Regions from separate parts of the Rhodoferax sp. GW821-FHT09E07 genome, predicted to be linked through region 1. Evidence: predicted binding sites of a transcription regulator. Region 1 holds the regulator's gene; each other region holds the start of a gene.

Region 1 (9,839 bases):
CCGCATGAACTGCTCGAACAGATTGCCCTGCCCCTGGCGGCTCATGCTCTCCACAATCAATTGCAAATCGCCGCGCGGACCGTACACATCCAGCCGGCCTGTCACCTCCACCAACTCGCCCTCACGGGGCTGGAAGTCCAGCTGGCTGGCGGCGCGCTTGAACATGGCGCAGCGCAACTGCGCGTTCGGGTCTTTCAGCGAGAAATAGCAGTGGCCGCTGGTGGCCCGCGTGAAGCTGGCAATTTCGCCACTCACACGCACCGGGTTAAACCGCGCATTCAGCGTGTCTGCCAGCGCCTGGCACAGGGCTGCGACCTGCCAGACGCGCCGCCCGGGTGCCGCGGGGGCATGCGATGTGGTGTCAAGCATGGCGCACGCCCCAGGCGGCGCGCGCATAACTGCTCCACACCCCAGGGAGGGGAGCCACAAGCACGGCGCCCCCCTGTGAGAAGCACGGCGCTACGTTGTAAGCCATTGAATTCATTGGGTATTTTTCTGCTGCATTTGTCATCAATGTGTCAAAAACACGCATTGGCGCGGCTCGCAGCCACAGACAGGTGTGGTTTTACACAAAGTTATCCACAAGAATTGTGGGCGGTTGGTGTCTTGCGGTACGCCATAATCGGCCAGCTTTTCAACTGCGCGGAGTTCACCTTTTGTTTTCCATCATACAAGCCGCTGGTTGGCCCATTTGGCCGCTGATTGCATGCTCCATTCTGGCCCTGGCCATCGTCATTGAACGTTTCATCAGCCTCAAAGTTGCCAAGGTGGCGCCCCCGCGGCTGTTGGAAGAAGTGCTGAGCGTGACCCGCACAAGCCTGCCAGCGCCCGATGTGGTGACCCAGCTGGAAAAGAACTCCGCCTTGGGCGAGGTGTTGGCAAGCGGCCTGCGCGCCGTGAACAGCAACCCGCATTGCTCCGACGACGACCTGCGCGCCACCATGGAAGGCGCCGGCCGCGTAGTCACGCAGCGGCTGGAACATTACCTTGCCGCCTTGGCGACCATCGCCTCGGCCGCCCCGCTCATGGGCCTGTTTGGCACCGTGGTGGGCATGATCGAGATTTTCGGTTCGCAAGCCCCAGGCGGCGCAAGCGGCGGCAATCCCGCACAACTGGCACACGGCATTTCCATTGCGCTGTACAACACGGCGTTTGGTCTGATCGTGGCGATTCCGTCGCTGATTTTCTGGCGCTACTTCCGCGGCCGGGTCGATGCCTATCTGCTGACGCTGGAGTTGGCCGCCGAACACCTGGCGCGCCACCTGAAAGCCATGCGCAAGTAAGCGCGCCAACGCCAAGCCGACTGCCATGAACTTTCGCCCCCGCCGCCACGAAGAGCCGGAAATCAACCTGATCCCTTTCATTGACGTGCTGCTGGTGGTGCTCATCTTCCTGATGCTCTCCACCACCTACAGCAAGTTCACCGAACTGCAGCTCAAACTGCCCGTGGCCGACGCCGACGCCCAGCGCGACTACCCCAAGGAACTCATCGTGATGGTCAGCGCGGATGGTGCCTACACCGTCAACCGCAACCCACTGGCCGGCCGCAGCCTGGAAAGCCTGGCGATTGCGCTCACCGAGAACGCCAAGGCCGGCAAGGACACCGTGGTCATCATCAGCGCCGACGCCAGTGCCAAGCACCAAGCCGTCGTCACCGTCATGGAAGCAGCACGCCGCGCGGGCCTGAACCAGATCACTTTCGCCACCCAGTCCTCCGCCCAGGCGGGCGGCAAATAAGCCCCATGGGCGCAGGCCTGGAAAAAGCCCTGCTGCGGGCTTGGGCCGGCCGCGGCGCGTTGGCCTGCGCCCTCTTCCCGCTCTCCCTGCTGTACCGCAGCCTGGTGGCGCTGCGCTGGTGCTTCTACCACTGGGGCCTCAAAACCTCCCGGCGCCTGCCTGTGCCCGTGGTGGTCGTGGGCAACGCGATCACTGGTGGCGCCGGTAAAACCCCGACCGTGCTGGCCCTCGTCGCCCATTGGCAGGCCCAGGGCTTGGACGTGGGTGTGGTGTCGCGCGGCTATGGCCGCAGCTCCAACGCATGCCAGGAGGTGTTGCCCGACTCTGCGCCAGAGTCCGTGGGCGACGAGCCCCTGCTGCTGCGCCGCAAAACCGGCGTGCCCGTGTTTGTGGGACGTGACCGCCATGCTGCGGCATCTGCCCTGCTGGCCCGCCACCCGCACACCCAGCTCATCGTCTGTGACGACGGCTTGCAGCACTATGCGCTGTACAGGGATGTGGAGGTTTGCGTGTTCGACGCGCGTGGCACCGGCAATGGCTGGCTGCTGCCGGCCGGCCCGCTGCGCCAGCCCTGGCCGCGCCAGGCGTTGGCCGCCGTGGGGCAAGACAATGCGCGCCTGCTGGTGCTGAAAACAGGCCCTTCCAACCTGGCGGGCTGGCAGGCCCAGCGGGCACTAGCCGACCACGCGGTGAATGCCCGAAGCGAAGCGATGGCCCTCCAGACCCTCCGAGCGCCCGGCGCGGCACCTCTGATGGCCGTGGCCGGCATCGCACGCCCCGAAGTCTTCTTCGCGATGCTGCAAGCTGCAGGCCTGCCGATCGCCAAGACCTTGGCGCTGCCGGATCACTATGATTTTGATAGCTTCTCGCGCAATATCGACGGGGGCTACCAGCTGATTTGCACCGAAAAGGATGCCGTAAAGTTGTGGCAAAGCGCGCCAGACGCACTGGCTGTACCCCTGCTGCAAACCATGCCCGCCGACTTTTACACCCACCTGGACCAGTGTCTGCGGCCGCTGGTGCCGCCGCTATCATCACCCCATGGACACAAGACTTCTTGAATTGCTCGTTTGCCCCGTGACCAAGGGGCCACTGGACTATGACCGCGAAAAGCAGGAATTGATTTCGCGCAGCGCCCGTCTGGCTTACCCGGTACGCGACGGCATCCCCATCTTGCTGGAGAACGAAGCCCGTGTGCTCAGCGATTCCGAGCTGGGCCTGTAAGCGCTGCCCATGAGCTTTACTGTTCTGATTCCGGCCCGCCTGGCCTCCACCCGTCTGCCCAACAAGCCCTTGGCCGACCTGGGCGGCGTACCCATGGTGGTACGCGTTGCCCAGCGGGTCCGCGATGGCGTGCCCCAAGCCAGCCGCGTGGTCGTGGCTGCCGACAGCGAATCTATCCTGCAGGCCTGCGCCGCCCACGGCGTACAAGCCATCCTGACCCGAGAAGACCACCCTTCGGGCAGTGACCGCCTGGCCGAGGCCTGCGACATTTTGGGCCTGTCCGACGAAGACATTGTGGTGAATGTGCAGGGCGATGAACCCCTTATGGACCCCGACCTGGTGCAGGCCGTGGCAGCCCTGCTGCAAGCCACGCCACAGGCCAGCATGGGCACCGCCGCCCACGCGATCACCGAGGTGGCCGACTTTGCCAACCCCAATGTGGTGAAAGTGGTGCATGACGCCCATCACCTGGCGCTGTACTTCAGCCGTGCGCCCATCAGTTGGTGGCGCGACGGCTTTGCCAACGGCATCGCCAGCCTGCCCTCTCCTGCGCCCCTGCGCCACATCGGCATTTACTCGTATCGCGTGGGTTTCCTGCGCGAGTTCCCGCGCCTGCCGCAAGCCCCCATAGAGGTGGTGGAAGCGCTGGAGCAGCTGCGGGCACTGTGGCATGGCCACCGCATCGCGGTGCACGTGAGCGAACATGCACCCGGCCCCGGCGTGGATACGCCCGAAGACCTGGCGCGCGTACGCGCCATCCTCGCCGGGCTGGCCCCCAAGCTGTAAGTTAAGCGCGGGGCAGCCCGTGCTATTCTCCAGAGCTACACGCGCGCAAGAAAAAATGCACCAGCACGGTGCCAAACAAGCGCCAAAGGTTTTTGTTCTATCCGAGGTTATCCATGAGACTGATTCTGTTGGGCGCGCCTGGCGCTGGCAAAGGCACGCAAGCCACCTTCATTTGTCAAAAGTACGGAATTCCGCAGATTTCGACCGGCGACATGTTGCGCGCCGCCGTCAAGGCCGGCACGCCGCTGGGCTTGCAGGCCGATGCCGTCATGAAATCCGGCGGCCTGGTCAGTGACGACCTGATCATCAACCTGGTCAAGGAACGCATCGCCCAGCCCGATTGTGCCAAGGGCTTCCTGTTCGATGGCTTCCCCCGCACGATCCCCCAAGCCGATGCCATGAAGGCTGCCGGTGTGGCACTGGACTATGTGGTGGAAATCGATGTTCCGTTTGACGCCATCATCGAGCGCATGAGCGGCCGCCGCTCGCACCCCGCCTCGGGCCGCACGTACCACGTCAAGTTCAACCCACCCAAGGTGGAAGGCAAGGACGATGTGACCGGCGAGCCCCTGATCCAGCGCGACGACGACAAGGAAGAAACCGTGAAGAAGCGCTTGGATGTGTACAGCGCCCAGACCCGCCCCTTGGTGGAGTACTACTCCAGCTGGGCTGCCAAGGATCCTGCATCCGCCCCCAAGTACCGTGCCATCAGCGGCATGGGCGATGTGGATGCCATCACCAGCCGGGTGTTTGAGGCGCTGACCAAGTAAACGCTCTACTGGCACCGCCCCAAAAAGCCGCATCAGCGGCTTTTTTTACGCCATCAGCTCCAGCATCAATGCAATGCGCGCCTTCACGGCAGACAGGCCCTTCGAATGGGGCAAAGCTGCGGTGGCCTCGCCCGCGACCACCTGGCCACGTGCACAGCGGCTCGCGCGCACCACCTGCACGCCCTGGGCTTGCGCTTCCAGCAAGGCAGCCTCCAGGTCCACATGCAGCGTGCCATTGCCGGTACCTGCTACCACCAGACCACGCAGGGGCGGCAAGGCACCGTCAGGCTGGGCCAAGCTGCGCACCATGGCGCCAGAGGCGCCGGCGTAATTCATGATGATCTCCACCCGCGGCCAGACGGCTTGGGCCAAGGCCTGCAGATCCACCACGTGCAGCGCAGAGGCAGGGCTTGGCACCCCGAACCAGCGCACCCGCCCCTCTTCCACCACAGCCAAGGGCCCGGCGTCGCCGGAGTCAAAGGCATCCACGCGGTAGGTATGGCTCTTCTGCACCTGGCGCGCGCCGTGCACTGACCCCGCGCACACCACCAGCACACCTCGCGCCACGTTCTCCAGCGCCACGGCCACCGCATCCAGCACGTTCTGCGGTCCATCAGGCGTCAGGGCGGACGCGGGACGCATGGCACAGGTCATCACCAGCGGTTTGGCCTGCAACAAGGCGGGGGGCAGCACTTGCTCAAGAAAAAAAGCAGTCTCTTCCAGCGTGTCGGTGCCATGGGTAACCAGCACCGCCTCCACTTCCGAGTCCTGCAGATACTGGGCACAGCGCTGCGCCAGTACCGTCCACACCGCAAAGCCCATGTCCTTGCTGTCCACCTGCGCCACCTGCTCGGCTACCAGCACCCGTCCCTGCAAAGCATCCTGCAGCGGCGCAATGTCCTGCAGCAATGACTGCACGCCCACCTGACCAGCCTTGTAGCCCACATTGTCCGAGCCCCGTTCCGCGCGGCCCGCGATCGTGCCGCCAGTGCCCAAAACCACTACTTTTTTACCCATACATCACCACCCCACTTGCATTAATCAAAAAACTGGTTAAAAATACAGTTACTGGATGAGAAAACAGTGTGTACAGACACACAGCCAGCGCCGACCCAACATGAAGGAGTCAGTATGCTTGAAAGTCCCAAACTCACCGCCCGCCAACAGCAAATTCTGGATCTGATCCAAGGCGCCATTGCGCGCACCGGTGCCCCCCCTACCCGGGCGGAAATCGCCACCGAGCTGGGCTTCAAGTCTGCCAACGCCGCAGAAGAGCATTTGCAGGCCCTGGCCCGCAAAGGCGTGATCGAACTGGTCAGCGGTACCTCCCGCGGCATCCGCCTGAAAGGTGACGTGCTGCGCTCCATGCAAGAGTCGCGCATGAAGCAGTTCGCCCTGCCCCTGCCCGGCTTGGCCCAGCTGGCGCTTCCCCTGATTGGCCGTGTGGCCGCTGGCTCACCCATCCTGGCCCAGGAGCATGTGGACCAGACCTATTACGTGGAAAACAGCCTTTTTCAGCGCCAGCCCGACTACCTGCTCAAAGTGCGCGGCATGTCCATGCGCGACGCCGGCATCATGGACGGTGACCTGCTGGCTGTGCAAGCCACCAAGGACGCCAAGAACGGCCAGATTGTCGTGGCCCGCCTGGGTGAGGAAGTCACCGTCAAACGCTTTCGCCGCAACAAGCACCTGATCGAACTGCACCCCGAAAACCCGGACTACCAGACCATCGTGGTCGAACCCGGCGAGCCGTTCGAGATCGAAGGCCTGGCCGTTGGCCTGATTCGTAACACCATGTTGATGTAACGCAGACAGAAAGCACCCACCATGAACACCGCCCTCGTGATGAAACCCGACTTTCTGGCCACCTTGCGCCACCTCTTGGCCTGGTTGCTGCCTTCAGCCCCACACCAGTTGCCCAGCTACACAGTGCCGCGACCGGTCGAGCGCCGTGTTGCTCCTAATTTTGCAGTGCCTTGCGCAGGCTCCACGGGGGCTAGAGGCCTAAATGTGCACCACCCCAAGCCCTTGCGCGTGGTCCGCGTGATGGAAAGCGGACAGCCCCGTTCTGATGTGGGCCGCATGGTGATCTCGGGCCGGATGGCCGATGTGTGCGCCGAGCTGGACCGTCTGGCCGCCTGCGAAGCCGCCTGAACACCGCGCAGCGGTTTCCTGCGGGGTGGCGGGCCAAAACGCCCCTGCCGACGAGGCACAATGGGGCGCATGAATATTGTGATCTTGGACGACTATCAGGATGCCGTACGCAAACTTAATTGCTCGGCCAAATTGGAGGCGTACCCCGCCAAGGTCTACACCAACACCGTCAAAGGCATGGGCCAGCTCTCGATCCGGCTCAAGGACGCGGATGTCATCGTGCTGATCCGGGAACGCACCCATATCACGCGCTCACTGATCGAAAAACTCCCCAAACTCAAGCTGATCGCCCAGACCGGACGTGCGGGCTCCCACATTGATGTGCAGGCCTGTACCGAACGCGGCATTGCAGTGGCCGAAGGCATAGGTTCTCCCGTCGCGCCCGCCGAACTCACCTGGGCCCTCATCATGGCCGCCATGCGCCGGCTGCCCCAGTACATTGGCAACCTCAAGCATGGTGCCTGGCAACAGTCCGGACTCAAAGCTGGTTCCATGCCTGCCAACTTTGGCTTGGGCAATGTGCTGCAGGGCAAGACGCTGGGCATCTGGGGCTACGGCCGCATAGGGCAACTCATTGCCGGGTACGGCAAAGCTTTTGGCATGCAAGTCCTGGTCTGGGGCAGCGAGGCGTCGCGCGAGAAGGCGACACAGGATGGTTATGCCGCGGCGTCCGATCGCCAGGCTTTTTTCTCGGAGAGCGATGTACTCACGCTGCATCTGCGCCTGAGTGACAGTACACGCGGCTTGGTGACCACAGCCGACCTGGCCTGCATGAAGAGCACCTCGCTGCTGGTCAACACCTCGCGGGCCGAACTCATTGAGACTGACGCGCTCATTGGCGGCCTGAACCGGGGACGCCCTGGCATGGCGGCAATTGACGTGTTTGAAACCGAACCGATTTTGCAGGGTCACGCCCTGCTGCGCCTGGAAAACTGCATTTGCACCCCGCACATCGGTTATGTGGAACAAGACAGCTACGAGATGTACTTTGGTGCGGCGTTTGACAACGTGGTTAACTTCATCAAGGGCACGCCGTCCAACATCATCAACCCCGGCGCGCTGCAAGTGCGCCGCTAAAGCCAGATACGGCTGACGCCGGCTTGGCGCCTCAGGGGCGCGTGTCGGGAGCTGGGGGCGTCACCGATATGTCCGGCTTATCGAACTCAATCAGGTTATGGCTGGGTGCCTCAATACCGGATATCTCGAAATCCACCTCCATGGGTACCGCCGCAACAGGGGCCGCATCGGTTTCCGATGCTTCTGATGCGGCGGCCTTGACAGCGCTGAAGGGCGTCATGGCGCTCTCCGACGTTTCCGACAAACGTGTGAGCACTGCGTGCAGCAGCAGCAATTCGCGAAATGCTTCAAGGTCAAAATTGACCACCGCAGCCGTATTGGCCTCACGCACCATGCATTTCTCAATGAACTCCATGGCCGCCTTGCTGGGCCACAACGAAGCAATATGGCCACACAACTCCGGGTAGGCATCCAAGCCACGCCCTGGTTGGCTGAACTGGGCATACACAGGCACCTGGCCTGTAAACACAGCGTTGAACTCGTCGCGATAACGGTCAAAAGCCTCTTTGCGGCTCAGCGTGTGCAGCGCCTTCAGCAGATCCAGGTAGACCAGGGGGTTGGATTCGACACTGTCGTGGATGCTGTTTTCCAACAATGCAATAGCGTCGTCATACTGCCCCAGCGTCATGAAAAACTCAGCCTGCTGGCGCACGTCGAGTACTTCCTGGGTATTGATCGAACGCAAGCTGCCTGACATGCTGGAATGGAAATCGCGCAGACCCGCCATGCGGGAAGGTGTTCTGTCGTAAGCCGGTGTCCGCGACACGGAGCCCGAGCGGCTGATCGGTGCCGCGGCAGATGGCAACATATCGTCCAGGTGCAAATCAATATCGACCGAGGCCAGCGCCTGGACCGTGGGTGCCCGTGGCTGGGTGCGCAGTTCTGGCCGCTTCGGCGGCTCTTGCTGGGTCGCGGGCAAGGGTCCGGTGTCTACACTGACTGCCACAGACTCGTGGGCGGGCACAGGCTCCTGCGCTGTGGCTTCACCGCGCCACCACGGAGCGCCTGCATCGGCATCGCGCCAACGGCGCCAGCCCCATACCAGCAGACCGGCCAAAACGAACAAAGCCACCACAAGGCTGTACACCAAGGGATTGGCGTACTTTTGTGCGTCAGCCTTCTCCAGCCGCGCCAACAGCGTCTGCATCTGGCGTTGGTTTTGTGCCGTCAGGTCACTGAGTTTTTGCACGTTTTGTTCCAGCCCCTGCAACCGCGCAGCATCGCGCAGCACCTCTTCGGGTGTCAGGTTCAAGGAACGCCACAAGGCGACTGCGGCCATGCGTTTGTCGGCGTCTTCGGTGGGCGAACTGATGAGATCAGGCGATGTCTTGAGGTTGGGGTCCCAGTCTTGCGACAAATCCAGTGGGGCCAGTTTGAGGCGCGCACGCGAACTGCCGGATGATTTAGGGACAGCTGCCACTGCTGGCGCTGAAGTTGACTTGGTGACCTTGCCAGATCCGGTGGCAGCGCGCGGTGTCGAAGATGCTTTGCCAGGCTTGGCGGACAGGCCCGCGTCGGCCGATTTGCCATCCGGTGCAACAGCGGCCACGGGCGGCAAGGCGGCGGGCACACTGGGCCGCACGGGATTGGCTGCGGCCGCGGAAGCAGCCGGCTCCGATACCAGGTCGGCCAGCAGCACGTACTTTCGGGAGGCCTTCACGCCACAGACCGACCGCACATACAAAGTAACCACGGGCTCATCCACGGGCAGGCGCGAGGCAATGCGCAGCACCATGGGCTGCCCGTTGGCGGGCATATCATTGGCCACGGTCACCCGGCCGGATTCTTGCCGGTTTTCGCCGTAGTACACATCGGCTTCAAAACACAGGCCGGCACTGTCTTCATCCGCCGCGAGCTGCACCGGAACCGTGAGTTCCAGGGGCTGACCAAAAATGGCGGCCCCACGCGCGCGGCCCAGCGTCAGGGCGCTGCTACCCATGGCGGCGCACAGCAGCAACACTGCCGCAACGCTTGTTTTCACTTTAAAGACAGGCTTCATTGATAAGAACAATTCTCGCATATCCGATTCGAGGCCAAAGCTATCGTTTGGGTGACAACTTGGGGGTGTTTCCTCACGGCTGCAGCCAGATA
Region 2 (9,839 bases), on a different contig from region 1:
CGGAAAGCTCATTGCTGAAGAGTGCAGGACATCAACCGGTCTTCCCGACGACGTTGTGCTTGGGCTGAATTTCATTCCCGATGCCACGGACATAACAAATCTTGAAATTTCAATTTCGCGCGGTGAAGTCGCCACACAAGCGTTTCAAGAATTTTGTGCAAAACACAATCTTTTGCACGATCGACACGCCCCTCTAAGTGCTGGTCGGTTTCTGGCATATGCGTTTGGACAACCGCTCGCTTGGCTGCACTTTCCGGCAGGTGCCGAGGGACTAGCGATGGCGCGACAGTTGTTCACTTGGGTGTCGAGCAGAAGATTTATCGTAGTAGCTGCGCAGGGTGAAACGCCACTATCAATGGATCAGCTAGAACAGTACTGGAAATCCTAGTGTTGGACTTCTGCTTTGGAGAAGAGGGAATGTCCGCAGTCAGTCTGTAGGCGCCTCGGCTTCGCGGCTATAGCGGTCTTACGGCCGCATAGGCCCGTGGTCTATAGTGCGTCCCATACCATCGTCTTCTTCAACGAGGCATGCATGAACTCGATCTTTGGCTGGGATACCCCAACCGTCAAACCCCTCGCCGACTTCACGGACAAGTCGATTCAACGCTACATGGTGAGCCCGGACGCGCTCGACATCAGCAAGGACAACCTCAACACGGTGTTGGAGGAACTCGAGAAGTTGCGCGGCAAGGGACGGGACAGCCAAGCCAAGTCCGGTTGCACATACCTGCGACTTGCTCAAGGCGAGCATAGGCCACCCAGCCTGTCGCGGGCCGATTGCTACCACCGCGCGGGAAATGACCTTCGAAGCGTGGATGCTCTCGACAAGTCTGCGCAGTGCTATGCCGCAGCCGCTGCCGTAGCGTTCAACGAGTTGCCACTCCAGTACCCGCCCGACGACGCGGAGCGCGAGCGCGTTGATAAGGTCTTGTCGCTTGCACTTCGCTCGGCAGGCCGAGCAAAGGCCCAGTTCGCCGCCATTGGCATGGACGATGAGTCCAGTTCGACACACCGGTTGCAGCAGGAACTTTTTCGGCGGCAGATGCATCTTCAGCGCAGTCCTATTCGGCACGTAATGTCGGTATGGCGTGGAGTGACTGGCTACGGCACCAGTGCACGACAATGGTTTGTCTGGCTGCTTGCATCCCTAGGCGTCTTCTCGGTCCTCTACTGGATCTTGGTTGTCACAGAGGGCGTCAAGCTCGCAAACGGAGCGCCGTTCACTCCGTTTGTCACACCCGTCTATCTCTCAGTGGCAAATCTTGTTGCGTTCGGCACTTACACGCAAATTGTCCCCAACCATTTCTTGGCGGAGCTTGTCTTGATTGCACAGTCCGTCTTTTCGTTCGTCTTGTTGGGTACTGGATTCACGTTCCTCGTGCGCAAGTGACAGTCAACAGGGCAGCGATGCCTAACACTTTGCTCGAGTGGCCCCTCTCCGGCAAGGCGCCTTGCCTCCGTGGTCCGATCAGCTCAAACGTTAACGACTGCTTTGAAGCAGAATGAAAGTCGGCTATCAGTCTGCAGACGCCTCAGCTAGACGGCGATAGCAGTCACTCACAGCCCAACTATTTATGAGTTTTAAGACCCGCGCCTACGACCCGCCCGCTGAAATCCACTGGGGCTCTGATGTTGAAAGTTTGAATTTCTCATCAAAAGGGCTGACCGTGCGCGTTGCGTGTGAAATCAGCAAGGAGGGGCAGGTTGGTGGATTGGATATTTCGTTTCCTGGCGCATCCGCCTTCCGCTATCTCGATGAGCTCGACCTAGCGAGGTACTGGAGCTCTGAAGGTTTCCTGCGCGGTTATCCGGTGCTGGAAGTTGTGTCAGGCGGCTGGTGCGATGAGGAAGCTGTGTTACAGCATTACGAGAACCGCCGCCGAGAGTGGCTTGTGGTCACCGGAAACGGTTGCGTTAGCGTTTTTTCCCCAGTTGGACCTACCGTGGAGGCAGTTGAGTGGCTGCTACGTGATACATAACTGGTTTATGAGAGGCCAGAGTGCCACGCTTTGCTTCGAACACCAGCGCAGCACAAGAGTATCCGCTTAGGAGCGAAATGTAAGTCGGCTTCCAGTCTGTTGACGTCTCTACTCGGAGGCGAAGGCAACCATCCAAAATACCATCCAGTCATAGGTAGTTGCAGGGCTTGTCCATTCTGATATCGCTAGAAAATGAGGCGGGTGCAGAATACACAATCAATTCAATGGGAGCGCTGAGCGCGAACGGTAAAGCTCAAGATATGGAAACTTTTATAACAGTCTTGGTTGTATTGATGCTTTCGGTCGGATTAGCTCTTTGGTTTGTCGGATCCTTGGTGGCGGTGCTAACAGCGCTAGGTAATAGACAGTGGGCTTGGGGTATTGGTATGTTGTGTTTCTTGCCATCCTCCGTTGTCTATTGTTGGGTCCAACGGGACGTAACGGCATGGCCGCGAAAGCTTGTTTCGATTGGAGGTGCGCTGGTTTTGGGTGTTGCCCTGGTGTTCCTAATCTGGTAACCAAGTTGAAATGATCCTGGGCGCTAACAAGTTCTTCGAATGCACCCGTACTGGCAGCCAGTCGGGTCGACATTATTCAAAGGTATGCGCGCCTCTGCAGTTCACTTACTACGATGTTAACGACCGCTTTGGAGCGCTGCGAAAGAGCGCTTCCAGTCTTTAGACGTCTCCGGTTCGCGGCAGAAGCGGAAGTTCATGAGCGACTCTCAGTGATTTGAGAAATATAGGCCCCGGAGTGTTGGCGACGTTTCATGACATGGCTGTCATATTCTCGACAGTGGTCCTTGACGAGTGACCGAGCCTGACCCGAACACGGTTTTGCTGTCGCCCCTCACTCCCCTAGCTTCACTCCTTCCCCAATCACATAGAACTGTCCCCCCGCCACATAGTGCAGCGTCCGCAGTTCATCCGGCGCATCTTCAAAATGCCAGCGCCCGCCAGAGAACACGCGGCTGTCGGCCCAGGCTTGGGTCACTTCGCCAATGAACAGGTCGTAGGTTTGCTGGTTGTGCGGTTCGGGCAGCACCTTGCACAGCAACCAGCCCACGCAGCCCTGCACCAACGGTAGCGCGCTGTCTTCCACGGCAAAGGTCTTCATGCCATGGCGTTGCAACTTGTCGGGCGTGTGGGCGGCGCTGTCGCTGCCCACTCCCAGCGTGGCCTGGGCCAGGGCGCGGCTGGGCACGTTCAGCGCAAACCAGCCGCTGCCTTCCACCAGTGCGCGCGTGCGCGTGGCCTTGTCGATCACCACGGTCACCTTGGGTGGGTTGAAGTCCAGCGGCATGGACCAAGCGGCGGCCATGACGTTGTGCTGGCCCGCGTGGGCGGATGACACCAGCACGGTGGGGCCGTGGTTGAGCAGGCGGTAGGCTTTGTCGAGTGGAACGGAGGTAAAGAAAGCGGGCAGGGTGGTCATGCGGCCCACTCTAGCAAAGCCACCAAAAGCCAGGAGTGCTGCAGCCCCGCGGGGGCTTGAAACCCTGTTCTCGATTTTGATAGCAAGGGCGTTTTCCATATACTGTTTATAAATACAGTTATCAAGAAAACCCCTTGCCATGGCTAGCGCTGCGCGCATTTCCTCCGAATTTCCGGACCTGCAAGGCATCCACGCCGATGTCTGGCATGCGCACGCCCTGGCGGGCAGTCCGCAGGCCGTGCAGCCCACGGGCGAGGCGCTGCTGGATGCGCAACTGCCCGGTGGTGGTTGGCCCGTGGGCGCGCTGGTGGAGCTACTGCAGCCCGCCGGGGTGCACAGCGAATGGCGGTTGCTACTGCCCGCGCTGGCGCGCAGCGGCCAGGGGCCGGTGGTGCTGGTGGGCGCGCCGCAGCCGCCGTTTGTGCCCGCGCTGGCGGCGCAGGGGTTGGCCGTGTCGCGCCTGGTGTGGGTGACGGCGCAGGCGGGCGCCGCACGCCTGTGGGCGGCTGAGCAGGCGCTGCGCTGTGCCGAGGTGGATGCGGTGCTGGCCTGGCTGCCCCAAGCCCGGGGCGACCAGCTGCGCCGCCTGCAAATGGCCGCGGCCGAGCACCACAAGCTGCTGTTTGTCATGCGCGCCCAGCAGGCGCAGGCCGATGCCTCGCCCGCGCTGTTGCGTCTGCAGCTGGCCCCGCAGACGCCGGCGCAGGCCGCGAGCATCGACACCCTGGCCGTGCGCATCCTCAAGCGGCGTGGCCCGCCGCTGACGCAGCCCGTGTGCGTGCAGGCCCGCCCGGCGCGCCTGGCCGTGTGGCTGGCAGCCAGCCAGCGCGTGCAGGTGCCAGCAGAGGCCGCAGTGCCCGATGTGGAGATGGAGGCAGACCATGCACTGGATCGCATTGCGGCCCTTGCCTGACGCAGCCGCCACGCCCGACACCGCGGCGCTGAGCGACCCGCTGGCCGCACTCACCTGGTGGGCGCTGCGCTTCACGCCGCAGGTGGCGCAGGTGGAGGACACGCTGGTGCTGGAGGTCTCGGGCAGTGAGCGGCTATTTGGCGGCCGCATAGCACTGCTGCAGCAGTTTTTAATGCCCAATGAGCCGCTGGACCCCGTCGAATATGCGCAAGGCGCTACTTCTTTGATAGCAATGGCACGGCTGTGGAGTCAAACCCAGTCCGCGCCCGACGCCCTGCCGGTGTACACCCTGGCCGCCACGCGGCCGCACCTGCCCACGCTGGCGCGTCTGGGCGTGCGCACCTGGGGCCAGCTGCGGGCGCTACCGCGCGGCGGGCTGGTGCGCCGCTTTGGCGCCGAGCTGGTGGACGCGCTGGACCGCGCCTATGGCCAGCGGCCCGAGGTCTACCCCTGGTGCATGCTGCCCGAGGTGTTCGACGCGCCGCTGGAGCTGGCCGCCAGCGTGGAGTCCGCTCCGGCGCTATTGTTTGGTGCGCGCCGCCTGCTGGCGCAGCTGCTGGCGTGGTTGCGCGCACGGCAGCGCGGTGTGCTGGCGCTGGAACTGCGGTGGGATCTGGATGCGCGCCGCGCTAACACCCGCCATGTGGACGCCCACCACACGGGCGGCCAGCAGGGCCGGCTGGAACTGCGCACCGCCCACGCCACGCAGGACATGGCCCACCTGCAGCGCCTGCTGGGTGAGCAACTGGCGCGCGTGACCCTGCCCGCACCCGTGCTCACCCTGCGCCTGCGCAGCCTGCAGACGCAGCCGCTGACGGGCGAGAGCCACAGCCTGCTGCCCGATGACCTGCGCAAGGGCGACAGCCTGCACCAGACGCTGGAGCGCCTGGGCGCGCGGCTGGGCGCCGACCAGGTGCTCTGCGCCCTGCCGCTGGCCGACCACCGGCCCGAGCACATGCAACGCTGGGTGCCCTGGCAGGCGCCGCAGGCAAACAAGGGTGCTCCTAAATCAGGAGCTGCTAGCCCAATAAATACGGGGGCTAGAGGCCAAATTGACTCCAAGCTGCTGGGCGAGGATGCCGCGCTGTACCCCACTTGGCTGTTGCCCGAGCCGCAGCGCCTGGTGGTGCACCAGCAGTGCCCGCAGTACCAGGGGCCGCTGACGCTGCTGGCCGGCCCGCAGCGGCTGGAGACCGGCTGGCTGGAGGGCGCGCCCGCGCTGCGCGACTACTTTGTGGCGCGCAGCCCGCAGGCCGGGCTGGTGTGGGTGTTTCGCGAACGCATGGGTGCTCAGGCGTGGTACCTGCACGGGCTGTTTGCCTGAGCCGGCCTAGCGCAGCCGGAACTTGAACTGCACAACCAGCGCCCCGTCCACCTTGTCCACATTGGGGATCAGCCCCAGGTTCACGCCAAAGCGTGTGCCCTCGTAGGTCGCCATGGGCAACGCTGCAAAGAAGACCCCACCGTTTTCAATGGCCGGGTAGCCGTTCATCACGCCCACCACCGCGCCCAGCTTCCATCCGCCCAGCGACAGGGGCTGCCAGCTCACAGCGGCATAGGTGGTGGTCTGTCGAATGCTGTTGTTGAAGGCACCGGCCATCAGCGCCACCTCGGGCTGCAGCCGGTACTCCATGCCCAGGCCTACGTTGTTCTCGTTGTAGCCCTTGTCACGGTTCACATGGCTGGAGAAACCGCCCAGATTGACCCAGAGTGCCTCTTCGTTTGGCGGTGGCCCTGCGTCGGCCCAGGCGGCCCAAGGCACGCAGGCCGCGCTCACCAGCAGCAGATAGCACCGAGTCTTCATGCAAGTCCCTCACGCTGGAACAAGGGTACACCGGCATGGCGCTCTTTTACACTCTTGCCTATGAACCTCCCCACCCACCAACTCAGCATGACCGTGCTCATGTCGCCCGACATGGCCAACTTTTCCGGCAATGTGCACGGCGGCGCCATCCTCAAGCTGCTCGACCAAGTGGCCTACGCCTGCGCCAGTCGCTATGCCTCGCGCTACGTGGTCACGCTCAGTGTGGACCGGGTGCTGTTCCTGCAGGCCATCCATGTGGGCGAGCTGGTCACCTTTCTGGCCAGCGTCAACTACACCGGCAAGTCGTCCATGGAAATCGGCATCAAGGTGATTGCCGAAAACATCCGCTCCCAGGAAGTGCGCCATGTGAACAGCTGCTTCTTCACCATGGTGGCGGTGGACGACCATGGCAAGGCTGCGCCCGTGCCGCCGCTGCAGCCCGAGACCGATGACGAGAAGCGCCGTTTTGAGGCCGCGCAGATGCGCAAGCAACTGCGCCAGGAGCTGGAACAGAAGTTCCGCCAGACGCGCCAGGGCGGCACAACCTAGGGGGGAACCCTATACTGGTCCGCACTGCATGTCCTCTTGTGCACCGAAAGGACCCCTGTGATCAAGCTCCCCCTTTCCGTCCGGCGCCTGCTGCCCTCGGCCAGCGGCCGCCTGTTCAAGCGCCTGTGGCGCAGCCGGCGCACGCCCGCCGCGGCCACACCGGCCCGGCTCAGCCTGGCGCTGCAGGGCGGCGGGGCGCATGGTGCCTTCACCTGGGGCGTGCTGGACGCGCTGCTGCAAGACCCGCGCATGCACTTTGACGGCATCAGCGGCAGCAGCGCGGGGGCCATGAACGCGGTGGTCATGGCGCAGGGCTGGATGGTGGGTGGGCGCGAGGGCGCACGCGCCGCGCTGGCCCAGTTCTGGACCGAGGTGAGCCAGCAGCTGCCCTGGGTCATGCTGACCACGGGCGGGGGCGATGCGATCAGCCTCTCACCGGCCACCAAGATGTTGGCGCAGTGGGCCGGCTTTTTCTCCCCCACCGAGCTGAACCCGCTGGCCCTGAACCCGCTGCGCGATGTGCTCAAGCGCCAGATCGACTTTGAGCGCCTGCGCGCGGAGAGCCCGTTCAAGCTGTTTGTGGGCGCCACGCAGGTGAACACCGGCAAGCTGCGCCTGTTCCGCGAACACGAGCTGACGCTGGACATGCTGCTGGCCTCGGCCTGCCTGCCCAAGATCCACCACACGGTGGAGATTGATGGCGAGCCCTACTGGGACGGCGGCTTTGCGGCCAACCCCGCGGTGTTCCCGCTGTTTTACGACTGCACGGCGGGCGATGTGCTGCTGGTGCTGCTGGCCCCGCTGAAGCGCGAAAGCACGCCGCACACCAAGGACGAGATTGACACGCGCCTGGAGGAGCTGGGCTTCAAGGCCCACTTCATGCGCGAGATGCAGATGTTCGCCCGCGTGCAAAGCCTGGCCCACAGCGCGCCGCAGCCCGGCCCGCTGGAAGAGCGGCTGCAGGGCCTGCGCTTTCACATGATTGATTCCAGCCAGCTGGAGAGCCTGCAGCGCAACGACACCAAGATGCTGGCGCACGCGCCGTTCTTGAACCTGCTGCATGAGCAGGGCCTGCTGCGCGGCCAGCAATGGCTCACTGCACACGCCAGCGCAGTCGGCCATCGCAACACGCTGGACATGCAGCAGTGGCTGATCTGATGTTGCGGCGCTAGTCGTTCAAGCGCAGCGGCTGGTCTTCAAACTCGGTGTTCAGCACCACGGTGCTGGTGGTGCGCGCCACGCCTGGGATGGCCTTGATCTGCAGCAGCACGGCCTCCAGGTCGCGCGCATGCGCCGTGCGCACCTTGGCCAGCAAATCGTATTCACCGGCCACGCTGTGCAGCTCCTGCACAGCGTCCACCTTGCGCAACTGGGCGGCCATCTCGCGGCAGTGGGCACCGCCGTCGTTGCGGATGGCCACAAACGCCGTGAAGTTCAGGCCCACGGTAAGCGGGTCCACGCTGATGGAGAAGCGTCGGATGACGCCGCGCTCCAGCATCTTTTTCACACGCTCATGCACGGCGGCGGTAGACAGGCCCACCTCGGCCCCAACCTCGGCGTAAGAACGTCGGCCGTCTTCCCCCAAGGCCGTAAGAATTTTGGCGTCGATGGCGTCTGTCTGAACAATTACTTGCATTGGGTGGATTTTTTAGTAATATCACGCCTGACGGCGCTGGTTGCCGTAAATTTTACGGACTATTCATGATTTCGACTATCAATATTCAGCAGTCGTGGCGACTTTCGCCGTTCTGGCGCCTCATGGTGGCGCTGTGGCTGGTCTACATCGTCTGGGGCACCACCTACTTCGCCATCGGCATTGCTGTGCACAGCTTTCCCCCGCTGTGGATGAACGCCACGCGCTTCACGCTGGCTGGCGTGATCATGCTGGCCTGGGCGCTGTGGCGTGGCGAGAAGCTGCCCAGCTGGCGCCAGTGGCGCAATGCGGCGCTGGTGGGCGGGTTCATGGCCTTCATGGCCATGAACCTGGTGGTGTTTGCGCAAAAGCAGGGCATTGGCTCGGGCCTGATGGCCACGGTGATCACCACCATGCCCATGTGGCTGGCGTTGTGGACCCGCCTGGGTGGCGAGCGCGTGCCCGTGACGAGTTGGGTGGGCCTGGTATTGGGCGTGGCCGGTGCGCTGCTGCTCGCGCTGGAAGGCGATTTTTCGGCCAGCTGGTTGGGCGCGCTGGCGGCCTTTGGCGCACCGCTGTGCTGGAGCGTGGGCTCGTACGCATCCCGCAAGCTGGACCTGCCGGGGCCGGCCATGGCCTCGGCCACCGAATGGTTGGCGGGCGGGCTCATGGGCGTGGTGGCCGCGTACTTCGTGGAGCCGCAGGGGGCGCTGAGCAATGTCACGCATGAGGCCTGGCTGGCCTGGTGGTATCTGCTGGTGTTTGGCACGCTGGTGGCACTCAACGCCTACCTGTGGCTGCTGCAAAACACCACGGCCGCCGTAGCCGGCAGCTACTCGTTTGTGAACCCCGCCGTGGCGCTGGTGGTGGGTGTGGTGATTGGCAAGGAATTGCTCACGGGCTGGGTGTTCCTGGCACTGCCGCTGATTGGCGGCGCACTGGCCATGATCATGTACGGCCCGGCCATCGTGCAGGCCCTCAAACGCTGGCGCGCTTCGGCCGTCTAGCCAAGGCTTCAGGCCTCGTGGGCCAAGCCCAGGAGGTCAGCCAGGTCCTGGCGGCGCAGGGGCTTGGAGAACGAGCCCAGCACCTTCAGGCCGTCTGACACGGCCACCTCGGCGGCAATGGAGAGCATCAGGCTGTCCTCCCCGCTGAGCAAAATGACCCCGCCCTGGTACTGGCGCTTGGCCAGGTGGCCCAGGAAGTCGATGCCATCGGTCTCGGGCATCAGCATGTCGCAAATCACAAAGTCGGGCGCACGCTGCATCTGGTCCAGCACGTCGGCGCCACTGCGTCCATCCATGGCGCTGTGTACGGCATGCACGCCCAAGCTGGTCAGCACCTCGCGCAGCAGCGCGTGGCTGAAGTCATCGTCGTCCACCACCAGCACGCTCAAGGGCAGGGCGGCCACGGCCAGCGCGGCCTGCGCGTGGTCGATGACCTGTTGCTGGCGGCGGCGCGCCAGGCTCTCTTCAATGGCGCTTTGAACAAACCCGGCCAGGGACTCGTGCGGGCCCAGCAACGCCT
Region 3 (9,839 bases), on a different contig from region 1:
CCAAGTTGCTCTGGTCCATGGCCAACAGGAAACCGTTTTCTTGCCAAAAGTCTTTCACTGGTTCCCACAGTTTTTCTGCAGGACGGTTGACGACCAGCCAACGCTGATTGCCGTCACGCTCAATCCGAACATCGCCCAAAGCCAGCGCCGCAATGGGTGCCTTGCTGGCAGCAGCCAGGTTGGCTTGGTAGCCAGAGGCCGATACAGCTCCCCCCACCACGGTGTAGCGCGTGTCCTTGGACAGCTGGGTCAGGTCCGGTGGAATGTCCAGCGACGGGGCTTTGGCTGTGCTGCGGTAATCAACCTTGTCGGATTCCAGGGCCGAGCAGCCCCCCAGCGCGACGGCCGCAGCCAGCAGAAAAACTTTGGAAGTGGAATTCACGGATGTCCTAGAACGGTAGGGGAGACTTAAATCAGTCCGGCGGCTTTGAGCACCTTCTCGACGATAGGCTGGTTGGCCGCCGTGAGCTGGGTCAAAGGCAGGCGCAAGGCCTGCTTGGAGTGTCCCATGCGGGCCACGGCCCACTTCACGGGGATGGGGTTGGATTCGACAAACAATGCCTTGTGCAGGGGCAGCAGTTGCAGCTGAATTTCCATGGCGCGCGCCACATTGCCGGCAATGGCGGCCACACACAGCTCATGCATGAGGCGCGGCGCCACATTCGCTGTCACGCTCACGTTGCCGTGGCCACCGCACAGCATCAGGGCCACCGCGGTGGGGTCATCGCCGGAGTAGATCGAGAAGTGCTTGGGAGCTTCCTTGATCAGCCACTGCGCGCGTTCGATATTGCCGGTAGCTTCCTTAATACCGATGATGCCAGGCACTTCGGCCAGACGCAGCACGGTGTCGTGGGCCATATCGGCAACCGAGCGGCCTGGCACGTTGTACAGAACAATGGGTAGATCGCCTGTGGCTTCGGCAATCGCCTTGAAATGCTGGAACTGGCCTTCTTGCGTGGGCTTGTTGTAATAGGGCACGACCTGCAGCTGGCAGTCGGCGCCCACGCCCTTGGCGAACTTGGCCAGGGCAATGGCTTCACGGGTGGAGTTGCCGCCGCAGCCGGCCATGATGGGTACGCGGCCCGCTGCCTGTTCCACAGACACGCGGATGATCTCGCAATGCTCTTCCACGCTGACGGTGGGGGACTCGCCCGTGGTGCCAACCACGCCAATGCAGTCGGTGCCTTCGGCAATGTGCCAGTCGATCAGCTTGCGCAGCGCGGGGTAGTCCACGGAGCCATCGTCGAGCATCGGGGTAATGAGGGCTACGATGCTGCCCCGGATCGGACCTTTAGAAGCGTTCATGTCGAGTGGATTGTTCGGTAAACAGGCATTTTAACTAGAGTGTGTAGCGGCCCGGCAGAGCCCCGGATGTATCGGGGGTAAAGCTGTGTAAGGCGGCGATACGCTGCACGAAACGTGGCGGGTGGTCCAGAAACCCGTTTTCATAGGCCATGACCTGCAAACCCGCGCAGGCGCTGAGCAATTCGCCGGGTTGCAGCAGGAAGTCAGGCCGGCTGGGCCGCCCCACGGTTTCATTGCCGGCGGCAAAGGTTTCGTACAGCAACACACCGCCGGGCCCCACGCTGGCCACCAGCGTGGGGAATAGCGGGCGCCACAGGTAGTTGGTGACGACCACGGCACCAAACTGGCGGGGTACGTCGGCCTCCGTGAGCGGCCAGGGGCCGGCTTCAATATCGGCCGTGACCAGCGTGGCGCCGGGGACCTGTTGTGCGGCCGTCGTAGTGTCCTGGTCCACACCGGTGACCGCATGGCCACGTGCGGCAAACCATTGCAGGTGCCGGCCCGAGCCGCAGGCCACGTCCAGCACGGTGGCATCCGGTGTCAGCAGATGGCTCCAGCGCTGCACCCAGGGGGATGCACTCATTGCGGCTTGACGTGGTTTTTGAGCGCGGCCAGCGCCATCTTTTCCACCACGCCGGGAAGCAGCAGCTTGATGAAGCGGCCCAGCTTGCCCTTGGTGGTCATCACCACCTCGCGTTCCCGGCGGGCCATGCCGTCCAGAATCAGCCGCGCGCATTCCTCCACCGTCATGGCATTGTCTTCTTTCAAGCCGCTGGAGCCGGCAGCCTGGCCCGCCGCGTTGAGCCCGCGGCTGCGGATGTTGGTGAGCACCACGCCGGGGTAAGCCGTGGTTACGCTCACACCTGCACCGCGCAGCTCGGTGCGCAGCGCTTCAAAGAAGCCGGCCATGGCGAATTTGGACGCGCTGTAGGCCGTGCGCCCGGGCACGCCCACTAGCCCGGCCAGTGACGACACGGCCACGATGTGGCCCCTGCTGGCCTTGAGGTGGGGTAGGGCGGCGTGGGTGCACCACACGCTGCCCCAGAGGTTGATGCGCATGAGCTGCTCGTACCAGGCCAAGTCTTCTGCCTTCACATCACTGAACAAAGCCTGCGCCGAGATGCCCGCGTTGTTGATCAGCGCGTCCACCCGGCCAAATCGCTGCACCGTCTGGGCCACCAGGGCGCGACACTGGGGCTCTACCGACACATCGGTCGGCACTACCAGCACCTGGGCGCTTAGCGCGGTGCATTGGGCTGCTACCGCATGGAGCAGCTCGGCATTGCGCGCTGCCAGCACCAGCGCCGCCTTGGCACCGTGTTGGCGGGCCAGCTGGCGCGCCATTTCGGCGCCTATGCCGTCGGAGGCGCCGGTGATGATGGTGGTGTTCAGGCGATCGGTCATGTGCTATCCATTAAAAGCAGGCCCACACCTGGTTGGCCAGTTGGACCAGAAAGTCCGGTTGGGTATAGAGGTAAAACACGCCCAGCAACGCCATTGCCGTGGCGCTCCAGATAGCCAAGCGCTGTCGCTTGCCCATGTCAGTGGGCCAGCGCGGTGCGCTGGATAGGCGCTTCACGCACGGGCAAATTCACCAGCGCAGCCAGCACGCCCAGCGCAATGGCGATGTACCAGACGATGTCGTAGCTGCCGGTCTTGTCGTACAGGAAACCACCCAGCCAGACGCCCATGAAAGAACCGATCTGGTGGCTGAAGAACACAAAACCGCCCAGCATCGACAAATGGGCCACGCCAAAGATCTGCGCCACGGTGGCATTGGTCGGCGGCACCGTGGACAGCCACAGCGTGCCCATGACAGCGGAGAACACATACACGCTGGTGGGGGACAGCGGGGCAATCAGGAACAGGCTAATCGCAATGGCCCGCGCGAAGTAGATAAAGGCGAGGATGTTCTTCTTGGGCATTTTCTGCCCCAACACCCCCGCGGCGTAAGTGCCAAACACATTGAACAGGCCAATCAGCGCCAGCGCGTAGCTGGCTACCTGGGGCGACAAGCCCTTGTCCTTCAGATAGCTGGGCATGTGCACGCCAATGAACACCACCTGAAAGCCGCAAACAAAGTAGCCCGCCATCAGCAATTGGAAGCTGGGGTACTTGAAGGCCTCGCGCAGGGCTTGCGCGATGGATTGTTCGCGTTTGGGTGCCGTAGCACCGCCAAAACCGGGCTCCCGCAGGCCCCAGGCCAGCGGAATCATCAAGAGCGCCGCCGTGCCCAGCACCACCAGGGCCTCTTGCCAGCCCAGGTTACTGATCAGAAATCCCTCGGTCGGCACCATCAAAAACTGCCCGAAGGAGCCCGCCGCTGCGGCCACACCCATGGCCCACGAGCGCTTTTCCAGTGACACATTGCGCCCGATCACCCCGTAAATCACCGCATAGGTGGTGCCGGCCTGGGCCGTGCCAATCAGCAGGCCGCTGGCCAGGGTGAACAGCAGCGGGCTGTTGGCGTGGGCCATGCCCACCAACCCCAGCGCATACAAGACCGAGCCCACCACAATCACCCGGAACGCGCCAAACCGGTCGGCTGCCATACCGGCAAAGATGCCGGCTACGCCCCAAGTCAGGTTCTGAATGGCGATGGCGAAGGCAAAAGTTTCGCGGGTCCAGCCCTGGGCTTGGGTGATGGGCTGCAGCCACAGCCCGAAGCCATGGCGGATGCCCATGGACAGGGTGACGATGGTGGCACCGCAGGCCAGAACCTGCGCGATAGAGAGCGATGGGCGGGGGGCAGTCATCCTGCAAATGTAGCCCGTTTGCCAGCCCTGCGCTGGAGCCCGGGCGACAGGCCGATGGGTGGATAGGTAGCGAATTTCTGTATGTCCATACAGTTGTTTCTTTTGCCACCACTACAATGCGCCGCTATGGCTGTGAAACCTACCCCCGAATATTCCGAAGCGTCGATCCGTGTGCTCAAGGGCCTGGAGCCCGTCAAGCAGCGCCCGGGCATGTACACCCGCACCGACAACCCCCTGCACATCATTCAGGAAGTGCTGGACAACGCGGCCGATGAGGCGCTGGCCGGCTACGGCAAGAAGATTGCCGTGACCCTGCACGCCGATGGCTCGGTGAGCATTGATGACGATGGTCGCGGCATCCCGTTTGGCATGCACCCCGAAGAAAAGGCGCCCGTGATCGAACTGGTCTACACCCGGCTGCACGCAGGTGGCAAGTTCGACAAGGGCTCGGGCGGTGCTTACAGCTTCTCGGGCGGTCTGCACGGCGTGGGTGTGTCGGTGACGAATGCGCTGGCCAAGCGCCTGCAGGTGAGCACTTACCGTGAGGGCAAGGTGGCCGCGCTGGCGTTTTCAGGCGGGGACGTGATTGAGCCCTTGCAGGCCCGTGCGCAGGCCGCCGGTGACCGCAAGCAGGGCACCTCGGTGCGCGTCTGGCCGGACGCCAAATACTTCGAGTCCGCTGCACTGCCCATGGGCGAGCTCACCCACCTGCTGCGCAGCAAGGCGGTACTCATGCCCGGCGTCAGCGTTACGCTGGTGAACGAGAAAACCAAGGAAAGCCAGAACTGGCTCTACAAGGGTGGCCTCAAAGACTATTTGATGCAGACCCTGAATGGCGACCCGGTCATTCCGCTGTTTGACGGCGAGGGCTTTGCCGACAGCCAGAGCGACAACTTTGCCGAAGGCGAGGGCGCCAGCTGGTGCGTGGCCTTCACTGAAGAAGGCAACCCGGTGCGCGAAAGCTACGTCAACCTGATCCCCACCAGCGCCGGTGGCACGCACGAAAGCGGCCTGCGCGACGGCCTGTTCACCGCGGTCAAGGGCTTTATCGAGCTGCACAGCCTCTTGCCCAAGGGTGTGAAGCTCATGCCTGAAGACGTGTTCGCCCGTGCCAGCTATGTGCTATCCGCCAAAGTGCTGGACCCGCAATTCCAGGGGCAGATCAAGGAGCGTCTGAACTCGCGCGATGCGGTGCGTCTGGTCAGCAGCTTTGTCCGCCCCACGCTGGAGCTGTGGCTGAACCAGCACGTGGACTACGGTAAAAAGCTGGCAGAACTGGCCATCAAGGCCGCACAGACCCGGCAAAAGGCCGGCCAGAAGGTCGAGAAGCGCAAGAGCAGCGGCGTGGCCGTGTTGCCCGGCAAGCTCACCGACTGTGAGAGCCGCGACATTGCCTACAACGAAGTGTTTCTGGTCGAGGGTGACTCCGCCGGCGGCAGCGCCAAGATGGGGCGCGACAAGGAAAACCAGGCCATCCTGCCCCTGCGCGGCAAGGTGCTCAACACTTGGGAGGTGGACCGCGACCGCCTGTTTGCGAATACTGAAATCCACGACATCTCGGTCGCTATTGGCGTCGACCCGCATGGCCCCAACGACACACCGGACCTGAGCGGCCTGCGCTACGGCAAGGTCTGCATCCTGTCCGATGCGGACGTCGACGGCTCGCACATCCAGGTGCTGCTGCTGACCCTGTTCTTCCGCCATTTCCCCAAGCTCATCGAGACGGGTCATGTGTTCGTGGCACGCCCGCCGCTGTTCCGTGTGGACGCGCCGGCGCGCGGCAAAAAGCCCGCGAGCAAGGCCTATGCGCTGGACGAAGGTGAACTCACCGCCATCTTGGACAAGTTGCGCAAGGAAGGGGTGCGCGAGGGCGCATGGAGCATCAGCCGCTTCAAGGGCCTGGGTGAGATGAACGCCGAGCAGCTGTGGGACACCACGCTCAACCCCGATACCCGCCGTCTGCTGCCAGTGACGCTGGGCGCCATCGACTTTGGCGCCACGGAGTCGTTGATTACCAAGCTCATGGGCAAGGGCGAGGCTGCAGCACGGCGTGAGCTCATGGAGCTGCATGGCGATTCGGTGGAGATCGACGTCTGATTGCTATGAAAAGAATAGCTGCTTGCGCACTGTTGATGGGGGCTATGGCCTCATTTTATGCCCAGGCAGACGTGTGGGTATGGGTGGATGAGCAGGGACACAGCCACTTTGCTGCCGAGCAAATGGACGCCCGCTACAGCCTGTTTTATCGGGCGCCCGTCCAGCCTGCTGTGCCCGGTGTGGCCGAGCCTGCGGCCCCCGCCGCACCCGGGCTCAACCCCAAGCTGGCCGATTTTTTTGAATCGTCCCCGCGCTACCGCAAGATCCAGCCACTGCTCAAGGACGCGGCGGCGCGCTACCGTGTCGACTACGAGCTGCTGCAGGCCCTGGTGGCCACCGAATCCGGCTTTGACGCCGACGCCGTGTCGCCCAAGGGCGCCGTGGGTCTCATGCAGGTGATGCCGGACACTGCGCGCCGCTTTGGCGTGGATGGCGACCGCCGGCGCTCGGTGGAGTCCAAGCTGACCGACCCCAAGACCAATATCAACCTGGGCGCGCGTTACCTGCGGCTGCTGATCGACATGTTCCCCGGCAAGCTGGATCTGGCGCTGGCTTCGTACAACGCCGGCGAAGGCGCGGTTCAGCGCGCGGGCAACAAGGTGCCCAACTTCAAGGAAACCCAGAACTACGTGGCCACCGTGGGCGAGCTGTACACCGCGCTCAAACCCCTGCCCGTGGCCCAGGTGAGTAAGACACCCGGTGGCCGCGTGAAAGCCACCTACGGCGAAGGCTATGTACTGGCCGGCGCCCGTGATCCCTATATTTTGAAATCGCCCGGCGCACAGGGTGTCGCCCTGGGCGGCGCCGTTGGCCGCGGCAACATGGTGGCGCCTCTGCAGCGCCTGCCCGCGTCCGATACCCGAATAGCTGACTGACGAAACATGACTGACCAAACCACGCTTGATCTGATCCCCGAACCCGCCGCCCCCGGCGATGACAGCGAACTGAACCTGGCCACCTACGCCCAGCGCGCCTACCTCGAATACGCACTCTCTGTGGTCAAGGGCCGCGCGTTGCCCGATGTGTGCGATGGCTTGAAGCCCGTGCAGCGCCGCATTCTGTACAGCATGTCGCGCATGGGCTTGGGTTTTGGCGGTGCCAATGGCAACGCCGGTGCCAAGCCGGTCAAAAGCGCGCGCGTGGTAGGCGATGTGCTGGGCCGCTTCCACCCCCACGGCGACCAGTCCGCCTACGACGCGCTGGTACGCATGGCACAGGATTTTTCGCAGCGCTACCCGCTGGTCGATGGCCAAGGTAATTTCGGCAGCCGTGATGGTGACGGCGCCGCAGCTATGCGTTACACCGAGGCGCGCCTGGCCAAGATCACCACGCTGCTGCTCGAAGAAATCGACCAGGGCACCGTGGACTTCCAGCCCAACTACGACGGTTCGACTGAAGAGCCTTGTCAGCTGCCCGCGCGTCTGCCGTTCAGCTTGCTCAACGGCGCCAGCGGCATCGCAGTCGGCCTGGCCACCGAAATTCCCAGCCACAACCTGCGCGAGATTGCCGATGCCTGTGTGGCGTTGATCAAGACTCCCGCGTTGTCGGATGCCGATCTGTACACGCTGATCCCCGGCCCCGATTTCCCTGGTGGCGGCCAGATCATCAGCCCGGCGCAAGATATTGCCGATGCCTACCGCACCGGTCGCGGTTCACTCAAGGTGCGTGCGCGCTGGAAGATTGAAGACCTGGCCCGTGGCCAGTGGCAACTGGTGGTGACCGAGCTGCCGCCCGGTGTGAGCAGCCAGCGCGTGCTGGAAGAAATCGAAGAGCTGACCAACCCCAAGGTCAAGGCCGGCAAGAAGGCGCTGAGCCAGGAGCAAACGCAGCTGAAAGCCAGCATCCTCAGCGTGCTCGACGTAGTGCGCGACGAATCGAACAAGGACGCCATGGTGCGCCTGGTGTTCGAGCCCAAGACCAGCCGCATCGAACAGCAGGAGTTGATCACCGCGCTCCTGGCGCACACCAGCCTGGAAACTTCTTCGCCCATCAACCTCACCATGGTGGGGCTGGATGGCAAGCCGACGCAGAAGTCGCTGCGCCAGATGCTCAACGAATGGATCAGCTTCCGCCAGACCACCATCGAGAAGCGCAGTCGCCACCGCTTGGGCAAGGTACTGGACCGCATCCATATTTTGGAAGGCCGCCAGACCGTTCTGCTGAACATTGACGAAGTGATTGCCATCATTCGCCAGTCGGACGAGCCCAAGGCCGCATTGATTGAGCGCTTCAAACTCAGTGACCGTCAGGCCGAAGACATCCTGGAAATCCGCCTGCGCCAACTCGCGCGGCTCGAAGCCATCAAGATCGAGCAGGAGCTGTCCGAGTTGCGTACCGAACAAGGCAAGCTGGAAGAAATTCTGGGCAGTCCTGCGGCACTGCGCCGCCTCATGGTGAAAGAGATAGAGGCCGACGTCAAGGTGTTTGCCGACGCACGCCGCACCCTCATCCAGGCCGAGAAAAAGGCCGTGGCCGAAGTCAAGGTGGTGGACGAGCCCGTCACGGTTGTGGTGTCTGAAAAAGGCTGGGTACGTGCACGCACGGGCCATGGCCATGAGGCCTCCACCTTCGCGTTCAAGGCCGGTGACGGCCTCTACGGCACGTTTGAATGCCGCAGTGTCGATACGCTCCTGGTGTTTGGTTCCAACGGGCGTATCTACTCGGTGGCCGTGTCGCTGCTGCCGGGCGGCCGTGGTGACGGCCAGCCCGTCACCACGCTCATCGAACTGGAAAGCGGCACGCAAATCCTGCATTACTTTGCCGGACCCGCTGCGGCTACGCTGCTGTTGTCCAGCTCAGGTGGCTACGGCTTCATCGCCAGTGTGGACAACATGGTTTCGCGCCAGAAGGCCGGCAAGGCCTTTGTGGGCGTGGGTGAGGGCGAAACCCTGTGCGCACCATCCTTGGTGGCCGGTGCGCAAGGCAAGGTCACCGTGGCGGGTACCGCTGCCGCGGTGGTGGCACCCGCCACCCATGTGGCCTGCGCATCCACGCTGGGCCGCATCCTCACATTTGAGATCACGGAACTCAAGACCATGGAGAAGGGCGGCCGCGGCCTGATGCTGATCGACCTGGAAGCCAAGGACACCTTGGCCGGTGCCGCGGCCTACACGCGCAGCATCCGCATTGACGGCATTGGCCGCGGTGGCAAGGAGCGCGACGAGACGCTGGAAATCCGCAGTCTGAACAATGCGCGCGCCGCACGCGGTCGCAAGGGCAAGGCGGCGGATCTGGGCTTCAAGCCCACGGGCATTGCACGGGTGGAGTAAGCGGCCTGCTACTTGCGCAGCAGGCGCAACCCGTTGCCGACCACCAGCAGGCTGGCTCCGACGTCCGCAAAAACCGCCATCCACATGGTGCCCGTGCCCACCAGTGTCAAGGCCAAAAATACGGCCTTGATGCCCAAGGCCAGCACCATGTTTTGCACCAGCAGGGCATGGGTGCTGCGTGACAGGCGTACAAACCGGGGCAGCTTGCGCAGGTCATCGTTCATCAGGGCCACGTCGGCGGTTTCAATGGCTGTGCCCGTGCCCGCAGCGCCCATCGCAAACCCAATATCTGCGCGTGCCAACGCAGGGGCATCGTTGATGCCGTCGCCAACCATGCCCACGGCGCCACCCTGAGCGATTTTTCTTTCGATCACCTTGAGCTTGTCTTCGGGCAACAAGTCGCCACGTGCCT

What was found. Region 1 encodes LexA, which represses DNA repair genes until DNA is damaged. Its sites were predicted from a motif close to ACTGTATNNNNATACAGT; they were not measured.
Region 2: the regulator LexA is predicted to act here: its motif matches at 3,515-3,532, upstream of imuA (translesion DNA synthesis-associated protein ImuA).
Region 3: the regulator LexA is predicted to act here: its motif matches at 4,138-4,155, upstream of AC07OE_RS06945 (DNA topoisomerase IV subunit B).

Annotation. Positions count from the first base shown of each region.
Region 1 is NZ_JBWKOP010000004.1:215,619-225,457, forward strand. Features, by position in the region: gene xseA (exodeoxyribonuclease VII large subunit) at 1-369, opposite strand, end outside; gene AC07OE_RS09360 (MotA/TolQ/ExbB proton channel family protein) at 657-1,283, shown strand; gene AC07OE_RS09365 (ExbD/TolR family protein) at 1,309-1,737, shown strand; gene lpxK (tetraacyldisaccharide 4'-kinase) at 1,743-2,798, shown strand; gene AC07OE_RS09375 (Trm112 family protein) at 2,779-2,961, shown strand; gene kdsB (3-deoxy-manno-octulosonate cytidylyltransferase) at 2,971-3,747, shown strand; gene adk (adenylate kinase) at 3,861-4,517, shown strand; gene AC07OE_RS09390 (asparaginase) at 4,563-5,534, opposite strand; gene lexA (transcriptional repressor LexA) at 5,649-6,323, shown strand; gene AC07OE_RS09400 (hypothetical protein) at 6,345-6,671, shown strand; gene AC07OE_RS09405 (D-2-hydroxyacid dehydrogenase family protein) at 6,741-7,748, shown strand; gene AC07OE_RS09410 (hypothetical protein) at 7,780-9,729, opposite strand.
Region 2 is NZ_JBWKOP010000005.1:385,865-395,703, forward strand. Features, by position in the region: gene AC07OE_RS12385 (hypothetical protein) at 1-388, shown strand, start outside; gene AC07OE_RS12390 (hypothetical protein) at 533-1,390, shown strand; gene AC07OE_RS12395 (hypothetical protein) at 1,575-1,979, shown strand; gene AC07OE_RS12400 (flavin reductase family protein) at 2,829-3,413, opposite strand; gene imuA (translesion DNA synthesis-associated protein ImuA) at 3,553-4,326, shown strand; gene AC07OE_RS12410 (Y-family DNA polymerase) at 4,295-5,650, shown strand; gene AC07OE_RS12415 (hypothetical protein) at 5,657-6,130, opposite strand; gene AC07OE_RS12420 (acyl-CoA thioesterase) at 6,191-6,679, shown strand; gene AC07OE_RS12425 (patatin-like phospholipase family protein) at 6,737-7,837, shown strand; gene AC07OE_RS12430 (Lrp/AsnC family transcriptional regulator) at 7,848-8,315, opposite strand; gene AC07OE_RS12435 (EamA family transporter) at 8,381-9,319, shown strand; gene AC07OE_RS12440 (YlcI/YnfO family protein) at 9,328-9,839, opposite strand, start outside.
Region 3 is NZ_JBWKOP010000003.1:247,869-257,707, reverse strand. Features, by position in the region: gene bamC (NlpB/DapX family lipoprotein) at 1-382, opposite strand, end outside; gene dapA (4-hydroxy-tetrahydrodipicolinate synthase) at 409-1,305, opposite strand; gene AC07OE_RS06965 (class I SAM-dependent methyltransferase) at 1,340-1,888, opposite strand; gene AC07OE_RS06960 (SDR family oxidoreductase) at 1,885-2,697, opposite strand; gene AC07OE_RS06955 (hypothetical protein) at 2,720-2,845, opposite strand; gene AC07OE_RS06950 (MFS transporter) at 2,847-4,061, opposite strand; gene AC07OE_RS06945 (DNA topoisomerase IV subunit B) at 4,188-6,158, shown strand; gene AC07OE_RS06940 (lytic transglycosylase domain-containing protein) at 6,203-7,033, shown strand; gene parC (DNA topoisomerase IV subunit A) at 7,040-9,427, shown strand; gene AC07OE_RS06930 (heavy metal translocating P-type ATPase) at 9,436-9,839, opposite strand, start outside.